4 regions of the Pseudomonas sp. E1BtOHC1 genome follow, and region 4 is predicted to be linked to each of the others. Evidence: predicted binding sites of a transcription regulator. Region 4 holds the regulator's gene; each other region holds the start of a gene.

The links. Region 4 encodes FliA, which starts transcription of late flagellar genes. Its sites were predicted from a motif close to CTAAAGTTTNNNNNNNNNNNGCCGNTAA; they were not measured.
Region 1: flgM (flagellar biosynthesis anti-sigma factor FlgM) is a predicted target of FliA. The motif match lies at 1,795-1,822, and genes of this name have one in related genera.
Region 2: ACSSVC_RS13965 (methyl-accepting chemotaxis protein) is a predicted target of FliA. The motif match lies at 2,441-2,468, and genes of this name have one in related genera.
Region 3: ACSSVC_RS28770 (flagellar protein MotY) is a predicted target of FliA. The motif match lies at 2,698-2,725, and genes of this name have one in related genera.

Annotation. Positions count from the first base shown of each region.
Region 1 covers NZ_CP196023.1:6,089,855-6,093,998, forward strand. The annotation lists gene ACSSVC_RS27405 (chemotaxis protein CheV) at 1-872, opposite strand, end outside; gene flgA (flagellar basal body P-ring formation chaperone FlgA) at 948-1,709, shown strand; gene flgM (flagellar biosynthesis anti-sigma factor FlgM) at 1,861-2,178, shown strand; gene ACSSVC_RS27420 (flagella synthesis protein FlgN) at 2,227-2,694, shown strand; gene ACSSVC_RS27425 (flagellar brake protein) at 2,791-3,537, shown strand; gene ACSSVC_RS27430 (MFS transporter) at 3,595-4,144, opposite strand, start outside.
Region 2 covers NZ_CP196023.1:3,015,379-3,019,522, reverse strand. The annotation lists gene acnA (aconitate hydratase AcnA) at 1-1,310, shown strand, start outside; gene ACSSVC_RS13970 (CPBP family intramembrane glutamic endopeptidase) at 1,489-2,280, shown strand; gene ACSSVC_RS13965 (methyl-accepting chemotaxis protein) at 2,498-4,063, shown strand.
Region 3 covers NZ_CP196023.1:6,373,920-6,378,063, reverse strand. The annotation lists gene ACSSVC_RS28785 (peroxiredoxin) at 239-841, shown strand; gene rnt (ribonuclease T) at 918-1,589, opposite strand; gene pyrC (dihydroorotase) at 1,586-2,632, opposite strand; gene ACSSVC_RS28770 (flagellar protein MotY) at 2,789-3,703, shown strand; gene ACSSVC_RS28765 (argininosuccinate synthase) at 3,833-4,144, shown strand, end outside.
Region 4 covers NZ_CP196023.1:2,685,469-2,689,612, reverse strand. The annotation lists gene ACSSVC_RS12330 (chemotaxis protein CheA) at 1-1,206, opposite strand, end outside; gene ACSSVC_RS12325 (protein phosphatase CheZ) at 1,219-2,007, opposite strand; gene ACSSVC_RS12320 (chemotaxis response regulator CheY) at 2,038-2,409, opposite strand; gene fliA (RNA polymerase sigma factor FliA) at 2,575-3,315, opposite strand; gene fleN (flagellar synthesis regulator FleN) at 3,312-4,142, opposite strand.

The DNA of each region.
Region 1 (4,144 bases), 3.4 Mb from region 4:
AACTTGGCAAGGAAGTCATCGGCACCGACCTTCTTCACCATCGCCTGATTGAACACCCCTGACAACGAAGTATGCAGGATGATATGCAGCTTTTGCATGCGTGGATCGCTACGTATCTCGGCCGTGAGGGTGTAACCGTCCATTTCGGGCATCTCGATGTCGGAAATCATCATGAGGAATTCCTCTTCCGGCTTCTTGCCCTCATCCACCAGCTTGCGCAGGTAGTCCAGCGCCTGCCGGCCATCGTTCAGCGCCACCACCTCGACACCCACAGTCTGCAGGCAGCGAGTAACCTGTTTACGCGCCACTGACGAGTCGTCAACGGTCAGCACTCGCAGGGATACAGCCTTGTGCTGAGTTTCGACGTCCACCACGCCCACCGAGATCGACTCGGAAGTGGGGGCGACTTCCGCCAAAACCTTTTCAACGTCGATGATCTCGACCAACTGGTTGTCCACCCGAGTTACCGCCGTCAGGTAGTGATCGCGACCAGTCCCTTTGGGCGGCGGATGGATCTCTTCCCAGTTCATATTGACGATACGCTCCACCGAGCGCACCAAAAACCCCTGGGTCTTGGTGTTGTACTCAGTGATGATGACGAACGGATTGCTTTGATCCTGCAACCCACCCGAACCTGTGGCCATTGCCAGATCCAGGATCGGAATGGTCGCCCCTCGAATATTCGCGACACCGCACACCACAGGGTTGGATTTGGGCATCAGGGTCAGCTTGGGGCATTGCAGCACCTCGCGAACCTTGAATACGTTGATCCCGTAGAGTTGCTCGCCGTCCAGACGGAACAGCAGCAACTCCAGGCGATTCTGCCCAACCAATTGCGTGCGCTGGTTTACCGAATCCATTACACCAGCCATGCCCAGACTCCCCAAAGCTTTAAGATCCGACGCACGCTCATCACTAAACGGCACGGCGCTTGCTTTTTAACTGTTATGAACGCCAAAACGACATTTTTCCGACGCCTGACATCCCCCTACCGCGCATTGCTTTGTGGGTTGTCGGCGCTGTGTATCCTAAACCCTGGCGGCCCTGCCGTTGCTGATTCGGTCACCCTGCCTGATCTACTTATCGGCGTCACTCAAGGGTTTCTTGAATTCACGGTAGAAGACTACCTGGCCACCAGTCAAACGGAAGGACGCTACGAAATCCAAGTCAACCAATTGGATCCGCGTATGCGCATGCCCGCCTGCGACAAGGAATTGACAGCGAGCCTGGAAAGTCCAGCACAGCCGCTGGGACGGGTCACGGTCAAGGTACGCTGCGAAGGCGCCTCCCCCTGGACCGTATTCGTGCCAGCCCAGGTCAAGCTGTTTCGCGAAGTGGTCACCACTTCACGCCCACTCAAGCGCGCCGGGATCATCGAGCCGGAAGACGTGGTGTTGCGTGAGAGAGATATCAGCCTGAACAATCAGGGCTACCTGACCTCCGTGGACCAGGCCATTGGTCAGAAACTTGTCCGACCAATGGTCGCCGACCAGCTCATTACCCTGGGGCACCTGGAACAGGCTGAAGTGGTGCGCAAGGGCGATCAGGTGGTGATTTCGGCACGTAGCGGCACCCTGAACGTGCGGATGCCGGGGGAGGCACTGTCCAATGGCGGCATGAGCGAGCAGATCCGGGTCAAGAACCTAAACTCGCAGCGAGTGATCAAGGCGCGCATCACCGCACCGGGGCAGGTGGAAGTGGCAATGTAGATAACTGGCGCTCGACTCGCTCGTTCCCTAAACTGTGGCCGATAAAGGGTCGCAGATACCTGCGCTGGCTTGTCGACAATCGAGCCTAAAGTTTTTCAGGGTATGGCCGAAAACATGGCAAGCGTCCAAATACCCAGAGGTTTTCTTCATCATGGTCATCGACTTCAGCCGTTTAAACAGCTCCCCTTCACTGACAGGCAGTACGCGTACCAGCGCCAGCAAGGAAACCGGTGATGCCGGCAAATCCGCTCCGCTGACGACTGCAGCCGAGACCAGCAAAAGCGGGGAATCGGTACACCTCAGCAATGAGGCTCAACAGTTGCAGAAAATCACCGACAAGCTGCGCGATCAGCCTGCTGTCGACAAGGCCCGAGTGGCCGAGTTGAAGCAAGCCATTGCCGATGGCAGCTATAAGGTCGACAGCAACCGTATAGCCAGCAAACTGCTCAACTTCGAAGCCCAGCGCTAGCCACAGGCTTGCGCCAGGCTTTTGGACGCTTAATCCCCAAGGCCAGCCATGCACGACACCAATTTACTGCAACTGATCAATGACGACCTTGCTCCAGCTCAACAACTGCTGGAGCTGCTCAGAGCCGAATCCATTGCCCTGCACGGCCGCGACATGCCGTTGCTGGAGGATATCCTGGCGCAGAAGCAGGCCCTGGTCATATTGCTGGAACAGCATGGCCGTAAGCGCACAGAGATCCTTGCCAGCCTGAACCTGCCGAGCAATCGTGCAGGCCTCGAGCAACTGGCCAGTCACTCCAGCCTGGGCGACCAACTGCTCGAGCAGGGCAATCTGCTGACCCAGTTGCTCGCCGACTGCCAGGCCACCAACGAACTCAATGGCCGTTCGATCCAGATTCAACAGGCCACCACCGCCAACCAGTTGAAAATCCTCAACGGCGGTGAACCCCCAGCACTTTATGACGCCCGCGGCTCTACCTCTATGCTTGCGAAGCCCCGCCCACTCAGTCAGGCTTAAGCCCCAAAAATGAGTGCGCGCTACCAAGCCGTGAAACATACTGGCAAAATGCCAGATCCTGCGTGTAGTTGTATTTTGTCTGGAGATTGATGAACCGTGTTCAACGCCTCAAACGCGGAAGATGCTCCGCAGCCACCTAAGGTGTTCACCACTGCGTTGGAAATTTCCTCCAACCTGCGGCTGCTGCAAGAGAGCCACGACCCGCTGATCATCACTTTCCATGAGCGCAGTCAGCGCTTCCAGAGCTACCTCGTGGAAGTGGACCGCGACAGCAACATGATTGCCCTTGATGAAATGATCCCTCGCGACGGTGAGCGATTCATGCTGGCAGGCGAGCCATTTCGCGTTGAAGGCTTTCATGAAGGCGTGCGCATCGCCTGGGAAAGCAACGGCCTGCCGACCCTCGATGAGTCCAATGGCGGGCGCTGCTACCGGACCACGCTGCCGGACGAAGTGGTTTACCACCAGCGCCGCAACGCCTTCCGGGCTGCACTCAAGCTGGCGCAACTGGTCGACATCGAACTCAGCGGCGAAAAACTCAAGTCCCCTCTGACCGGCAAGCTGCTGGATATTTCCGCTACCGGCTGCAAGTTGCGCTTCGACGGCGATATCTCTTCGCGCCTGCAACTGGGTCAGGTGTACGAGCGCTTTATTGCCGCCCTGCCCTTCGGCAGCATGACCGCCCCGGTCGAACTGCGTTACCTGCATCACGAGGAGCGTATCGACACCACCTTCGCCGGCGTGCGCTTTCACAACATGAGCGGCCTGGTGCAGCGTCAGGTAGAGCGCTTCGTCTATCAGTTGCAGCGTGAAGCGCGGCGCTTCGACAAAGACGACCTCTGAACCCCACGCATCAATGAAAACGGGCAGTGCCTTGCGGCAACTGCCCGTTTTTCGTTTCTAGGGTCGAGCCCCACTCAGATGATCCCGAGCACAATCGTCGGGCGACGCCTCATCCGACGCTTCCGGCGTCTCAGGCTCCGCTGCAGGCACAGCATCCGGAGCGGGCGTGGTCTGCATCTGATCCTGCACCACCTGCTCATCCACCCGTGGATCGAGAGCCGCCACCAGAGGTGAGCTGGACATGCTGTCCGGCATGGCGACGTGATGCAGCGGCGCATCATCCACCTGATGCAGATTGGTCACCGCCTTCGGCCGGATCCTCCAGACCAGGACCAGGGCAAAGAAACTGAAGAAGGCATACAGCATCTGACTGCCGAACAACTTCATCAGCACCCCGGCCGCCAACGGACCGATGCTCGCCCCCACGCCATACGTCACCAACAGCATCGCCGTCAGCGACACTCGACGATCACTTTCCACGTGGTCATTGGAGAAAGCCACCGCCAGCGGATAGAGGCAGAACTGCACCAGGGAACAAAGGAACCCGAGAATAAAGAGCATCTCCAGGGGAACCGACGGCAGGATCGCCAGAGGCAGGGCCACCACC
Region 2 (4,144 bases), 330 kb from region 4:
TGCAACGCAAGCCCTGGGTCAAGAGCTCACTGGCCCCTGGCTCCAAGGTGGTCACCGACTACTACAAGGCCGCCGGGCTCACGCCTTACCTGGACCAGTTGGGCTTCGACCTGGTGGGTTATGGCTGCACCACCTGCATCGGCAACTCCGGTCCGCTACAGGAGCCGATCGAGAAAGCCATCCAGCAAGCCGACCTCACCGTGGCTTCAGTGCTGTCGGGCAACCGCAACTTCGAAGGCCGGGTGCACCCGCTGGTCAAAACCAACTGGCTGGCCTCCCCGCCCCTGGTGGTGGCCTATGCCCTGGCCGGCACAGTGCGTATCGACATCAGCAGCGAACCGCTGGGTCAAGACAAGAACGGCCAGCCGGTGTACCTGCGGGACATCTGGCCCAGCAGCAAGGAGATCGCCGAGGCTGTGGCCCAGGTCAACACGCGGATGTTCCACAAGGAATACGCCGAGGTGTTTGCCGGTGATGCCCAATGGCAAGCCATTGACGTGCCCCAGGCCGCCACCTATGTCTGGCAGGACGACTCCACCTACATCCAGCATCCCCCTTTCTTCGACGACATTGCCGGCCCCCTGCCGGAAATCAAGGACGTCAGCGGTGCCCGGGTACTGGCGCTACTGGGGGACTCAGTGACCACCGACCACATCTCTCCCGCCGGCAATATCAAGGCCGACAGCCCTGCCGGCCGTTACCTGCGGGACAAGGGCGTGGAACCCCGGGACTTCAATTCCTACGGCTCGCGTCGGGGCAATCACCAAGTGATGATGCGCGGCACCTTCGCCAACATCCGCATCCGCAACGAAATGCTCGGCGGCGAAGAAGGCGGCAATACGTTCTACATCCCCAGCGGCGAGAAAATGCCGATCTACGACGCAGCCATGAAATATCAGGCCTCGGGCACGCCGCTGGTGGTCATCGCCGGTCAGGAGTACGGCACCGGCTCCAGTCGTGACTGGGCCGCCAAGGGCACCAACCTGCTGGGGGTCAAGGCGGTGATTGCCGAAAGCTTCGAGCGTATTCACCGCTCCAATCTGGTGGGCATGGGGGTCTTGCCCTTGCAGTTCAAGCTCGACCAGAACCGCAAGAGTCTGAAACTCACCGGCAAGGAGACCCTGGACATCCTTGGCCTGAGCGATGTGGAACTGACTCCACGGATGAACCTGCCCCTGGTGATCACCCGCGAGGATGGCAGCCAGGAGAAAATCGAGGTGCTGTGCCGCATCGATACCTTGAACGAAGTCGAGTACTTCAAGTCTGGAGGGATCCTGCACTACGTGTTGCGACAGCTGATTGCATCCTGATCCGCTACGAAACCAGACACCGCCTTAGGGCGGTGTTTTTCGTCGGGCTGTCGTACAAAACTCAGCTGGTTATACTTGCCGCCCGCCGAAGCTGACTCACCGGTCGCAATGGCTACTACAGATCCGGCGCTGAACAACGTTTCTGCAACACCCCTTTCTTTTGCAACAAGGATTCCACATGACCGCTTTGCCATGGATGTATCTGGCACTCCTTTCTATTGGCTACGCACTGGCTCTGAGCTACGGGCAACTGGGACTGCTGGCCGCCCTCTCGATCTTCCTGCTGCTCTGCGCCGGATTCGCCGTACGCCAGCAACGCAGCCGCATCGGCCAATACCTGGGCCACGGCCTGTTCGTGGTGATCGCCCTGGCCCTGGCCATGCACTGGCTGCCAGGCTTTTACAACGGCCGGGCCATTGATCCGCAGCGTTTTACCGACGACGCCGTGCCCTTCTCCATGTACCTGAATCAGGACAAACCGCTGATCGGCTTCTGGCTGCTGCTGGTCTGCCCCTGGATCGTCGGTCGGCGCTCGCTGCGCCTGTCGCTCTACGCCACGGTGCTGGCCCTGGCGGTGTGCGCAGTCGCCGCATTGGGTGGCGCATTGCTGCTGGGAATCATCAGTTGGGCGCCGAAATGGCCGGATCAGGCCTGGTTGTGGGTATTGAACAATCTGCTGCTGGTGACCCTGGTGGAGGAAGCGCTGTTCCGTGGTTACATCCAGGGCGGCCTGGGCCGGAGGTTCAAGGCCCTTCCCTATGGCGAGAACCTGGCACTGCTGTGTGCGGCCCTGCTATTCGGCCTGGTACACCTGGGTGCTGGCTGGCAATGGACCCTACTGGCGGCCATCGCCGGGGTCGGCTACGGTCTGGCCTATCGCTTTGGTGGCCTGGGTGCGGCAATCGCCACTCACTTTGCTCTCAATCTGCTGCATTTCGGCTTGTTCACCTATCCGATGCTCGCCGGATAACCCAGCGAAAAGTTGTCAAAACCAGTACTTCAGGACAATTGACTATCAAGGAAGAAGGTCAATGATTAGCGCCTCGCCAAAGCCACCGGAACCTCGGTGGCGCATTTTGCAAGCGACAGCTTCTGCCAATGAGACCCAGCGCCGATTATTGAAAAATAATTTCAATAATCGGCTGAAGCGGCCGACAACCCATCAAAGCCTTGCGGATTGAAAAACCATGCGTAATAACCAGCCTGTCACTCAGCGCGAACGTACCTTCCCGGCTCAACAACGGTTGATTTCCACCACCGACGCCAAAGGCGTGATCACCTACTGCAACGATGCTTTTGTCGAGATCAGTGGGTTCTCCCGTGAAGAACTGGTTCGCGCGCCGCACAACCTGGTCCGTCACCCTGATGTACCCGCGGCAGTGTTCGCGCACATGTGGGGCACCTTGAAACAAGGCTTGCCATGGATGGGCATCGTCAAGAACCGCTGCAAGACCGGCGACCACTACTGGGTCAACGCCTATGTGACACCAGTGTTCGAAGGCAACCAGGTGGTGGGCTACGAATCGGTACGGGTCAAGCCCACCGCCGAACAGGTGCGCCGCGCCGAAGCCCTCTATCAGCGCATCAACCAGGGCAAGTCGGCCATTCCCAAGCGTGACAAGTGGTTGCCGATCCTTCAGGACTGGCTGCCGTTCATTCTGGTCAGCCAACTGAGCTTCATGATCGGCGCCTGGCTCAACTCCCACTGGGGCTTTGCCCTGGCCGCAGCCCTCTCGGTGCCGCTGGGCCTGTTGGGCCTGAGCTGGCAGCAACGAGGCCTCAAGCGCCTGCTGCGCCTGGCCGAACAAACCACTTCCGACCCACTGATCGCCCAGATGTACACCGACAGCCGTGGCGCCCAGGCGCGCCTGGAAATGTCGATCTTGAGCCAGGAAGCCCGCCTAAAGACTTGCCTGACCCGCTTGCAGGACACTGCGGAGCACCTCAACGAACAGGCCCGACAGTCCGACACCCTGGCCCACAACAGCTCCAGCGGCCTGGAACGTCAGCGGGTCGAGACCGAGCAGGTGGCCACAGCGGTCAACCAGATGGCCGCCACCACCCAGGAAGTGGCCAGTCACGTACAACGCACCGCTGACGCTACCCAGGAGGCCAATCGTCTCACCGGTCGCGGCCGGGATATCGCCGGGGAAACCCGCGAAGCCATCCAGCGCCTGTCGGTGGTGGTGGGCGAAACCGGCCTGACCGTGACCCAACTGGCCAAGGACAGCGACGAGATCGGCGGCGTAGTGGATGTGATCAAGGGCATCGCCGACCAGACCAACCTGCTGGCCTTGAACGCCGCCATCGAAGCGGCGCGCGCTGGGGAAATGGGCCGCGGCTTTGCCGTGGTCGCCGATGAAGTGCGCCAGCTGGCGCAACGCACCAGCGAGTCCACCGGACAGATCCACACCCTGATCGCCAAGCTGCAACAAACCGCCGCCACCGCAGTGCAAACCATGGATGCCGGTCACCGTCAGGCCGAAGAAGGCGTGGCCCGGGTGCTGGAAGCCGACCAGGCGCTGGTGGGCATCAGTGAAGCGGTGGCCAACATCACCGACATGACCACCCAGATCGCTGCAGCCACCGAAGAGCAAAGCTCGGTGGCCGAAGAAATCAGCCGCAACATCAGCACCATCGCGCAACTGGCGGACCAGACTTCGGAGCAGGCCCAGCACTCGGCCGAACTCAGCGAAGCCCTGACCCGCACGGCGCACACGCAGTACTCGCTGGTGGAGCGCTTCAACCGCTGAGTCCCTGGACTGGCGACAAAAAACCGGAAGCCAAGGCTTCCGGTTTTTTTATGCCCGCAAACCCGCCCAACAAATGTTGGA
Region 3 (4,144 bases), 3.4 Mb from region 4:
CTTTGTTGCAGTTTCCTACCTGGGTGACGAACGGTTTTGTTCACGATAGAGACAGATGATTCGCATTTTCCGCTTTGTGAGCCAGGGCGACGAAAAACCGTTAAGGACAGCTCAAAGACGCGGTGTATGATGGTCGGTCCTTGCGAAGCGGGGTCAGGTCACGGAGCTGTCGCATCCGCGTGGCAGACTCAAGGCCAATCCCCTTCTTCATTACTACGTCCACACCAGGAGATATCCAATGAGCGTACTCGTAGGCAAACAAGCCCCTGACTTCACCGTACCGGCCGTTCTCGGCAATGGCGAAATCGTCGACAGTTTCACCCTGTCCTCGGCCATCAAAGGCAAATACGGCCTGGTGTTCTTCTATCCACTGGACTTCACCTTCGTTTGCCCGTCCGAGCTGATCGCCCTGGACCACCGCATGGCTGACTTCAAGGCTCGTAACGTGGAAGTGATCGCTGTTTCGATCGATTCGCACTTCACTCACAACGCCTGGCGCAACACCCCGATCAATGCCGGCGGCATTGGTCAGGTTCAATACATCATGGCGGCTGACATGAAGCACGACATCGCCAAGGCCTACGACGTTGAGTCCGAAGGCGGCGTGGCTTTCCGTGGCGCGTTCCTGATCGACGATAAAGGCGTTGTTCGTTCGCAGATCGTCAACGACCTGCCACTGGGCCGTAACATGGAAGAGCTGATCCGTCTGGTCGATGCTCTGCAATTCCACGAAGAGCACGGCGAAGTCTGCCCTGCCAACTGGAAAAAAGGCGACAAAGGCATGACCGCTTCGCCAGAAGGCGTTGCCGCTTACCTGAGCGAGAACGCTGGCAAGCTGTAAGCCTGGCGTCACGCATAAAAAAACCGGCCTCAGGGCCGGTTTTTTTATGGGAGCAATTCACCCGACGAAGAATTAATCAGTCGTCGAAATCCTGCCAGCCGCCCATTTGTTTCCAGCGGTTGACGATGCCACAGAACAACTCGGCAGTCTTCTCTGTGTCGTAGCGAGCCGAGTGGGCCTCACGACCGTCGAAGTCGATGTCCGCGCTCTGGCAGGCCTTTGCCAGTACGGTCTGGCCGTACGCCAGGCCAGCCAGGGTGGCGGTGTCGAAGCTGGAGAACGGATGGAACGGATTGCGCTTCATATCCAGGCGAGCTACGGCGGCATTCAGGAAGCCCAGATCGAAGCTGCTGTTGTGGCCTACCAGAATGGCGCGTTTGCAGCCATTGGCCTTCAGTGCCTTGCGCACCCCACGGAAAATATCGGTCAGGGCAGTTTCTTCGCTGACGGCCATGCGCAGCGGGTGGTCGAGCTTGATCCCGGTGAACTCCAGGGCAGCGGCTTCGATGTTCGCGCCTTCAAAAGGCTCAACCCGGAAGAAATAGGTGTGTTCCGGGAACACGAAGCCTTTTTCATCCATGCCGATAGTGGTGGCGGCAATCTCTAGCAGGGCGTCGGTGGCCGAGTTGAAACCGCCGGTTTCAACGTCGACGACTACTGGCAGGTAACCACGAAAGCGCGCCGCCATCGGGTGCCGAGGGCCGCCGCCGTTACCTTCTTGTTCGTCGTCGAAATGGTCGTCACTCACGAGTGATCCTCCAGCAGGCGCCAGCGCAGTTTTTCACCGGCGCGCAGCGGAATGACAGTCAGCTCACCAAACGGCAGGCTGGCGGGGGCGGTCCATTCTTCACGAACCAGGGTGATGCGATCGGTGTTGGCCGGCAGGCCGTAGAAGCGCGGGCCGTTGAGGCTGGCAAAGGCTTCCAGTTTATCCAGGGCATTGCGCTGTTCGAACGCCTCGGCATACAGCTCAATCGCGGCATAGGCGCTGTAGCAACCGGCGCAACCGCAAGCGGCTTCCTTGGCGTGCTGGGCATGAGGCGCCGAGTCGGTGCCGAGGAAGAACTTCTCGCTGCCGCTGGTGGCCGCATCCAGCAGGGCTTCCTGGTGGGTGTTGCGCTTGAGAATCGGCAGGCAATAGAAGTGCGGGCGAATACCGCCCACCAGCATGTGGTTGCGGTTGTACAGCAGGTGGTGCGCGGTGATGGTTGCGCCAACGTTGGCCGAAGCCTCCTTGACGAACTGCACGGCTTCACCGGTGGTGATGTGTTCGAACACCACTTTCAGGCTGGGGAAGCGCTCGACCACGCGACGCATATGCTCGTCGATGAAGATTTTTTCCCGGTCGAAGACGTCGACGTCGCCACGGGTCACTTCACCGTGGATCAGCAGAGGCAGGCCAACTTCGGCCATCGCTTCGAGCACCGGGAAGATCTTGTCGATGCTGGTCACGCCCGAGTCCGAGTTGGTGGTCGCGCCGGCCGGGTACAGCTTGGCGGCGTGCACGAAACCGCAGGCCTTGGCTGCGCGGATTTCGTCCGGCTGGGTGCGGTCGGTCAGGTAGAGCACCATCAGCGGCTCGAAGCGGCTGCCGGCCGGGCGCGCAGCTAGAATACGCTGGCGATAGGCGTCGGCTTCCGCGGCGTTGCGCACCGGAGGTACCAGGTTGGGCATGATGATGGCGCGGCCAAAGGTGCGCGCGACATCTGCGACTGTATTGGGCAACACGGCACCATCGCGAAGATGAATATGCCAGTCGTCGGGACGCAGCAGGGTCAGGCGGTCGGACATTGGAGGTTCCAGGCGGGTAAAACTCGGGGGAATGCTACCGGAAAAGACTCTTCCAGGCACTCGCTATCAAGTTTTGCGACGAGCAACCGATATCCCGAAGGTATGGCGTATTAACGCCTGTCGATTTTTCTGTTGTACACGTCAGTGGAGCCTCCCGTGCGCCAGCGTTATCTAGCCTTGCTCAGTGTGTTTGCCAGCCTGCCCGCGATGGCTCTCACTTTCCAGACCCGTCTGGAGAGCATTGAGTGGACGGTCGAAGGCGACAAATTCGAGTGCCGCTTGATCCAGCCCGTCACCGATTTCGGTTCCGGCGAATTCGTTCGCCGCGCCGGCGAGCAGGCGATCTTTCGCCTCAAGAGTTTCAACCCGATGCAGGCGGGTGGCTCGGCGACTCTGCTTGCAGCCGCTGCGCCCTGGCAGCCGGGGCGTGGCGACATCAACCTCGGAGCGGTCAAGGCCGGTACGGATGGGGTGCTGTACAACAGCAACCAGATGCAGGCCGGTCGCCTGATCATCGGCTTGCTGGAGGGACGCAGTCCGGTGGTCCGGCATTTTTCCCGCGAGGGCGGGGTTTCCGAGGTGCGCTTGCTACCGGTGAAATTCAGCAAGGCCTACAGCGACTATCAAAGCTGCATGACCAAACTGCTGCCGATGAACTACGAACAGGTGAAACAGGGCGAGATCGGTTTCCCGGGTGGCGGTATCGAACTCGATGCTCGCGCCAAGGCGAAGTTGCAGGTGATGGTGGACTTCATCAAGGCCGATCCGACGGTCAATCACGTCGAACTGGACGGCCACTCTGATAACAGCGGTAACCGCTTGACCAACCGCGACCTGTCCCGACGCCGCGCCCTGGCAGTGATGGAGTTCTTCAAGGCCAACGGTTTGGCGGAAAACCAGATTGTTGTGCGCTTCCATGGCGAGCGTTATCCCCTGGCTCCCAACACTAATGCAGCCAATCGAGCGAAGAACCGCCGGGTCAATGTGCATCTGGAGCGGGTTGCCCCCACCGAAAAACCGGCTCCGGCGCCTCAGGCCGCCTCTGGTTCGAGCGCAGCAGCGACTTCCTGATACGGCTGTCGTCGTCGCGCGCTCGACATAATCTGTCGCTTGGTCGTCATAAGCTGTCGCGCCTCTGTAAATTATCCTCGTGGATCGGTAGACTCGACGGCTTTCCGTACAACCCCGTGGAGTGATGGCATGGCGGACGTAAACAAGGTCGTTCTGGCGTATTCGGGCGGCCTGGACACTTCGGTGATCCTCAAGTGGCTGCAGGATACTTACAACTGTGAAGTAGTGACTTTCACTGCTGACCTGGGCCAAGGCGAAGAGGTCGAGCCGGCCCGCGCCAAGGCGCAAGCCATGGGCGTCAAAGAGATCTACATCGACGATCTGCGCGAAGAGTTCGTGCGTGATTTCGTTTTCCCGATGTTCCGCGCCAACACCGTCTACGAAGGCGAGTACCTGCTGGGTACTTCCATCGCTCGTCCGTTGATCGCCAAGCGTTTGATC
Region 4 (4,144 bases):
CATGGCTTCGTCGCCGCTGTTGAGACCCAGGCGCACCAGACGGTTACGCACCAGAACCAGCTCGCCCACCATGTTCATGATTTCGTCCAGGCGCGCGGTATCGACCCGCACCGTGGTTTCTGCTTCGCTGGCAGGCTTTTCCGCTGGCGGCGCAGCCGCCGCGCGAGCAGGAGCCGGGGCCGGCTTCGGTGCTTCAGCCTTGGCCTCGGGCTTCTTCGCCACTGGCTTGGCGACTGCAGCGCTGGCTGTCGCAGGTGCAGCTGCCGCCGCCACGGCCGGCTTCGACGCACCCGGGGCTTCGGAGAATTTGCCCTTGCCGTGCAACTCGTCCAGCAGCGATTCGAATTCGTGATCGGTGATCAGGTCGCTGCCAGCGGCTGCCGCGCTTGGCGCAGCCACTGCCGGAGCAGGCGCCGCAGCCACGGCCGAATCCAGCGCATCCACGGCAAAGGTGCCCTTGCCATGCAATTGGTCCAGCAAGGCCTCGAATTCGTCGTCGGTGATTTCGTCGCCACCGGCGGCTGCGCCAGGCGTGGCGTTGGCCGCAGCCGGGGCCACCGCATCGGCGGCGAACTGGCCTTTACCGTGCAGTTGGTCCAGCAGCGACTCGAACTCGGCGTCAGTGATTTCATCGCTGGCCGGCTCGCCCGCAGCCACTGGAGCAGCGGCAGGCGCAGCCTCGGCGTCGGCCTTGGCGGCATTCAGCGAATCGAGCAGCAATTCGAATTCGTTATCGGTGATATCCCCGCCCTGGGCCTCAGGCTCGGCAACGGGTTCAGCCATCTCTTCCACAACAGGCGCTGGAGCCTCGGCACCGGCGGGTTCGGCCAGGCGCGCCAAGGCGGCCAGCAGTTCCGGTGTCGCGGCAGTAATTTCGGTGCGCTCACGGACCTGGCTGAACATGCCGTTCACCGCGTCCAGAGCCTCAAGCACCACGTCCATCAGTTCCGAGTCGACTCGCCGCTCACCCTTGCGCAGGATGTCGAAGACGTTCTCGGCGATGTGGCAGCACTCCACCAGCTCATTGAGCTGGAGGAAGCCGGCGCCCCCTTTAACAGTGTGAAAACCGCGAAAAATTGCATTGAGCAAGTCCGCATCATCTGGCCGGCTTTCCAGCTCGACCAGTTGTTCGGACAGTTGCTCTAGAATCTCGCCGGCCTCAACCAGGAAATCCTGAAGGATCTCTTCATCGGCGCCGAAGCTCATTAATGGGTGCTCCTAGAATCCAAGGCTGGAAAGCAAATCGTCTACATCGTCCTGACCGGACATAACGTCTTCCCGTTTATCGGCATGAATCTGCGGACCTTCACCCTTGGCGAGATGTTTTTGCGGATCTTTTTCAGCGAGGATCGATTCACGGTCATGTTCGATGCCGGCGAAACGATCGACCTGGCTGGCCATCAAGACGAGTTTGAGCAGATTGCTTTCGACTTCCGTGACCAACTGGGTCACACGCTTGATCACCTGACCGGTCAGGTCCTGGTAATCCTGCGCCAGCAGAATGTCGTTGAGGTGGCCCGATACGGTGCGGGTTTCCTGCTCGCTGCGCGTCAGGAAACTGTCGACCCGGCGTGCCAGTTCGCGAAACTCTTCAGCGCCGACCTCACGCCGCATAAAGCGCCCCCAGTCTGCGCTCAAGGCCTGGGCTTCAGTGCTCAGGCCGTTGACCAACGGGGTGCTGCTCTCTACCAGGTCCATGGTGCGGTTGGCTGCGGCTTCCGTGAGCCGGACCACATAGGACAGGCGCTCAGTGGCATCCGTGATCTGTGAAACTTCCTCGGCTTGCGGCATGTGCGGGTCAATCTGGAAATTGACGATTGCGCTATGCAGCTCGCGGGTGAGCTTGCCCACTTCCTGATACAGGCCGCGGTCACGGGTCTGATTGAGCTCATGGATCAATTGCACCGCTTCGCCGAACCTGCCCTTTTCAAGGCTTTCGACCAGTTCCAGCGCATGTTTTTTCAGGGTCGACTCAAAGTCGCCCAGTGAAGATTCGTTATGCTCCATAGCTCCCCCGTGGCGGAATGGCTACGCGTCTCAACCGATGCGTTCGAAGATTTTTTCGATCTTCTCTTTCAACGCCTGAGCCGTGAATGGTTTGACGACATAGCCGTTTACGCCGGCCTGGGCAGCTTCGATGATCTGCTCGCGCTTGGCTTCAGCAGTAACCATCAATACCGGCAGGTGCTTGAGTTTTTCATCGGCACGCACGTGGCGCAGCAGGTCGATACCGGTCATGCCCGGCATGTTCCAGTCTGTTACCAGAAAGTCGATGCTCCCGCTGTTGAGTACCGGAATGGCAGTGGTGCCATCGTCGGCCTCGACCGTGTTGGTGAAACCCAGATCACGCAACAGGTTTTTTATGATCCGCCGCATCGTTGAAAAGTCATCAACGATGAGGATTTTCATGTTCTTGTCCAATTCGACCTCCAAGCAGTCTTAAACGCATCCAGCACCTGAACGCGCCATTCAATCAATTCGGCATAACACACAACGACTGCATGGAGCACATACCGCAAGACCGGTGCAGCGCTTGCTTCACCGGTCCTGATCGCAGTGTCCCCACACTGCCTGTCAGCGCGCTCGCCACTCCCCCAAACGCCCCCGCAAGCGGGCTGCGCACTGGCTGTGTAACTGGCTGACCCGCGACTCGCTGACCCCCAGGACCTCACCGATTTCCTTGAGGTTCAGCTCTTCGTCGTAGTACAGCGCCAACACCAGTCGCTCGCGCTCCGGCAAATTGGCAATCGCATCCGCCAACGCAGCCTGGAAGCGTTCATCCTCCAGGTCCCGTGACGGCTCGAGATGAGCACTGGCGCCATCCTCATGCAGCCCTTCATGTTCGCCGTCCTGCAACAGGTCGTCGAAACTGAACAGGCGGCTGCCCAAGGTGTCGTTCAAAATCCCGTAATAATCGTCGAGACTCAATTGAAGTTCGGCCGCAACTTCGTGATCTTTAGCGTCACGACCGGTTTTAGCTTCAATTGCGCGAATGGCATCACTGACCATGCGCGTATTACGGTGCACCGAACGCGGTGCCCAATCGCCTTTGCGAACCTCGTCGAGCATCGCCCCACGGATACGAATACCCGCATAGGTTTCGAAACTCGCCCCCTTGCTCGCGTCGTATTTGGTCGACACTTCGAGCAAACCGATCATCCCGGCCTGAATCAGGTCTTCCACCTGAACACTGGCCGGCAACCGCGCCAGCAGGTGATAGGCAATACGCTTGACCAGGGGCGCGTAGCGCTCGATCAGTTCGTATTGGCTGTCACGTGCCGACTTCTTGTAGAGGTTGTAGCCGCTGGCAGTCATAGCACCGGTCCCGCTGTTTGATGCACTAGCCGCTCGACAAAAAACTCCAGATGCCCGCGTGGGTTCGCTGGCAACGGCCAGGTATCGACTTTTTGCGCGATGGCCTTGAACGCCAATGCACACTTCGAACGAGGAAAGGCTTCATAGACCGCACGCTGCTTTTGCACGGCCTTGCGTACGCTTTCGTCGTAGGGAACTGCGCCGACGTATTGTAAGGCCACGTCCAGGAAGCGATCCGTGACCTTGGTCAATTTTGCAAACAGGTTGCGCCCTTCCTGAGGGCTCTGGGCCATGTTGGCCAAGACCCGGAAACGGTTCATGCCATAGTCGCGGTTGAGCAGTTTGATCAGCGCGTAGGCGTCGGTGATGGAGGTCGGTTCGTCACAGACCACCAGCAACACTTCCTGGGCCGCGCGGACGAAACTGACTACCGAGTCACCAATACCTGCAGCGGTGTCGATCACCAGTACATCGAGATTGTCGCCGATGTCGCTGAAGGCCTGGATCAGACCGGCGTGCTGGGCGGGGCTCAGGTGCACCATGCTTTGGGTACCCGAAGCGGCCGGAACGATGCGAATGCCGCCAGGCCCCTGGAGCAGCACGTCGCGCAGCTCACAGCGCCCTTCGATGACATCCGCCAGGGTGCGCTTGGGGGTCAGACCCAACAGGACATCGACGTTGGCCAGTCCCAGATCGGCGTCCAGCAGCAAGACTCGCCGGCCGAGCTCAGCCAGAGCCAGGGACAAGTTCACTGACACATTAGTCTTGCCGACGCCACCTTTGCCGCCGGTCACCGCAATCACCTGTACGGGATGCATGCTGCCCATGT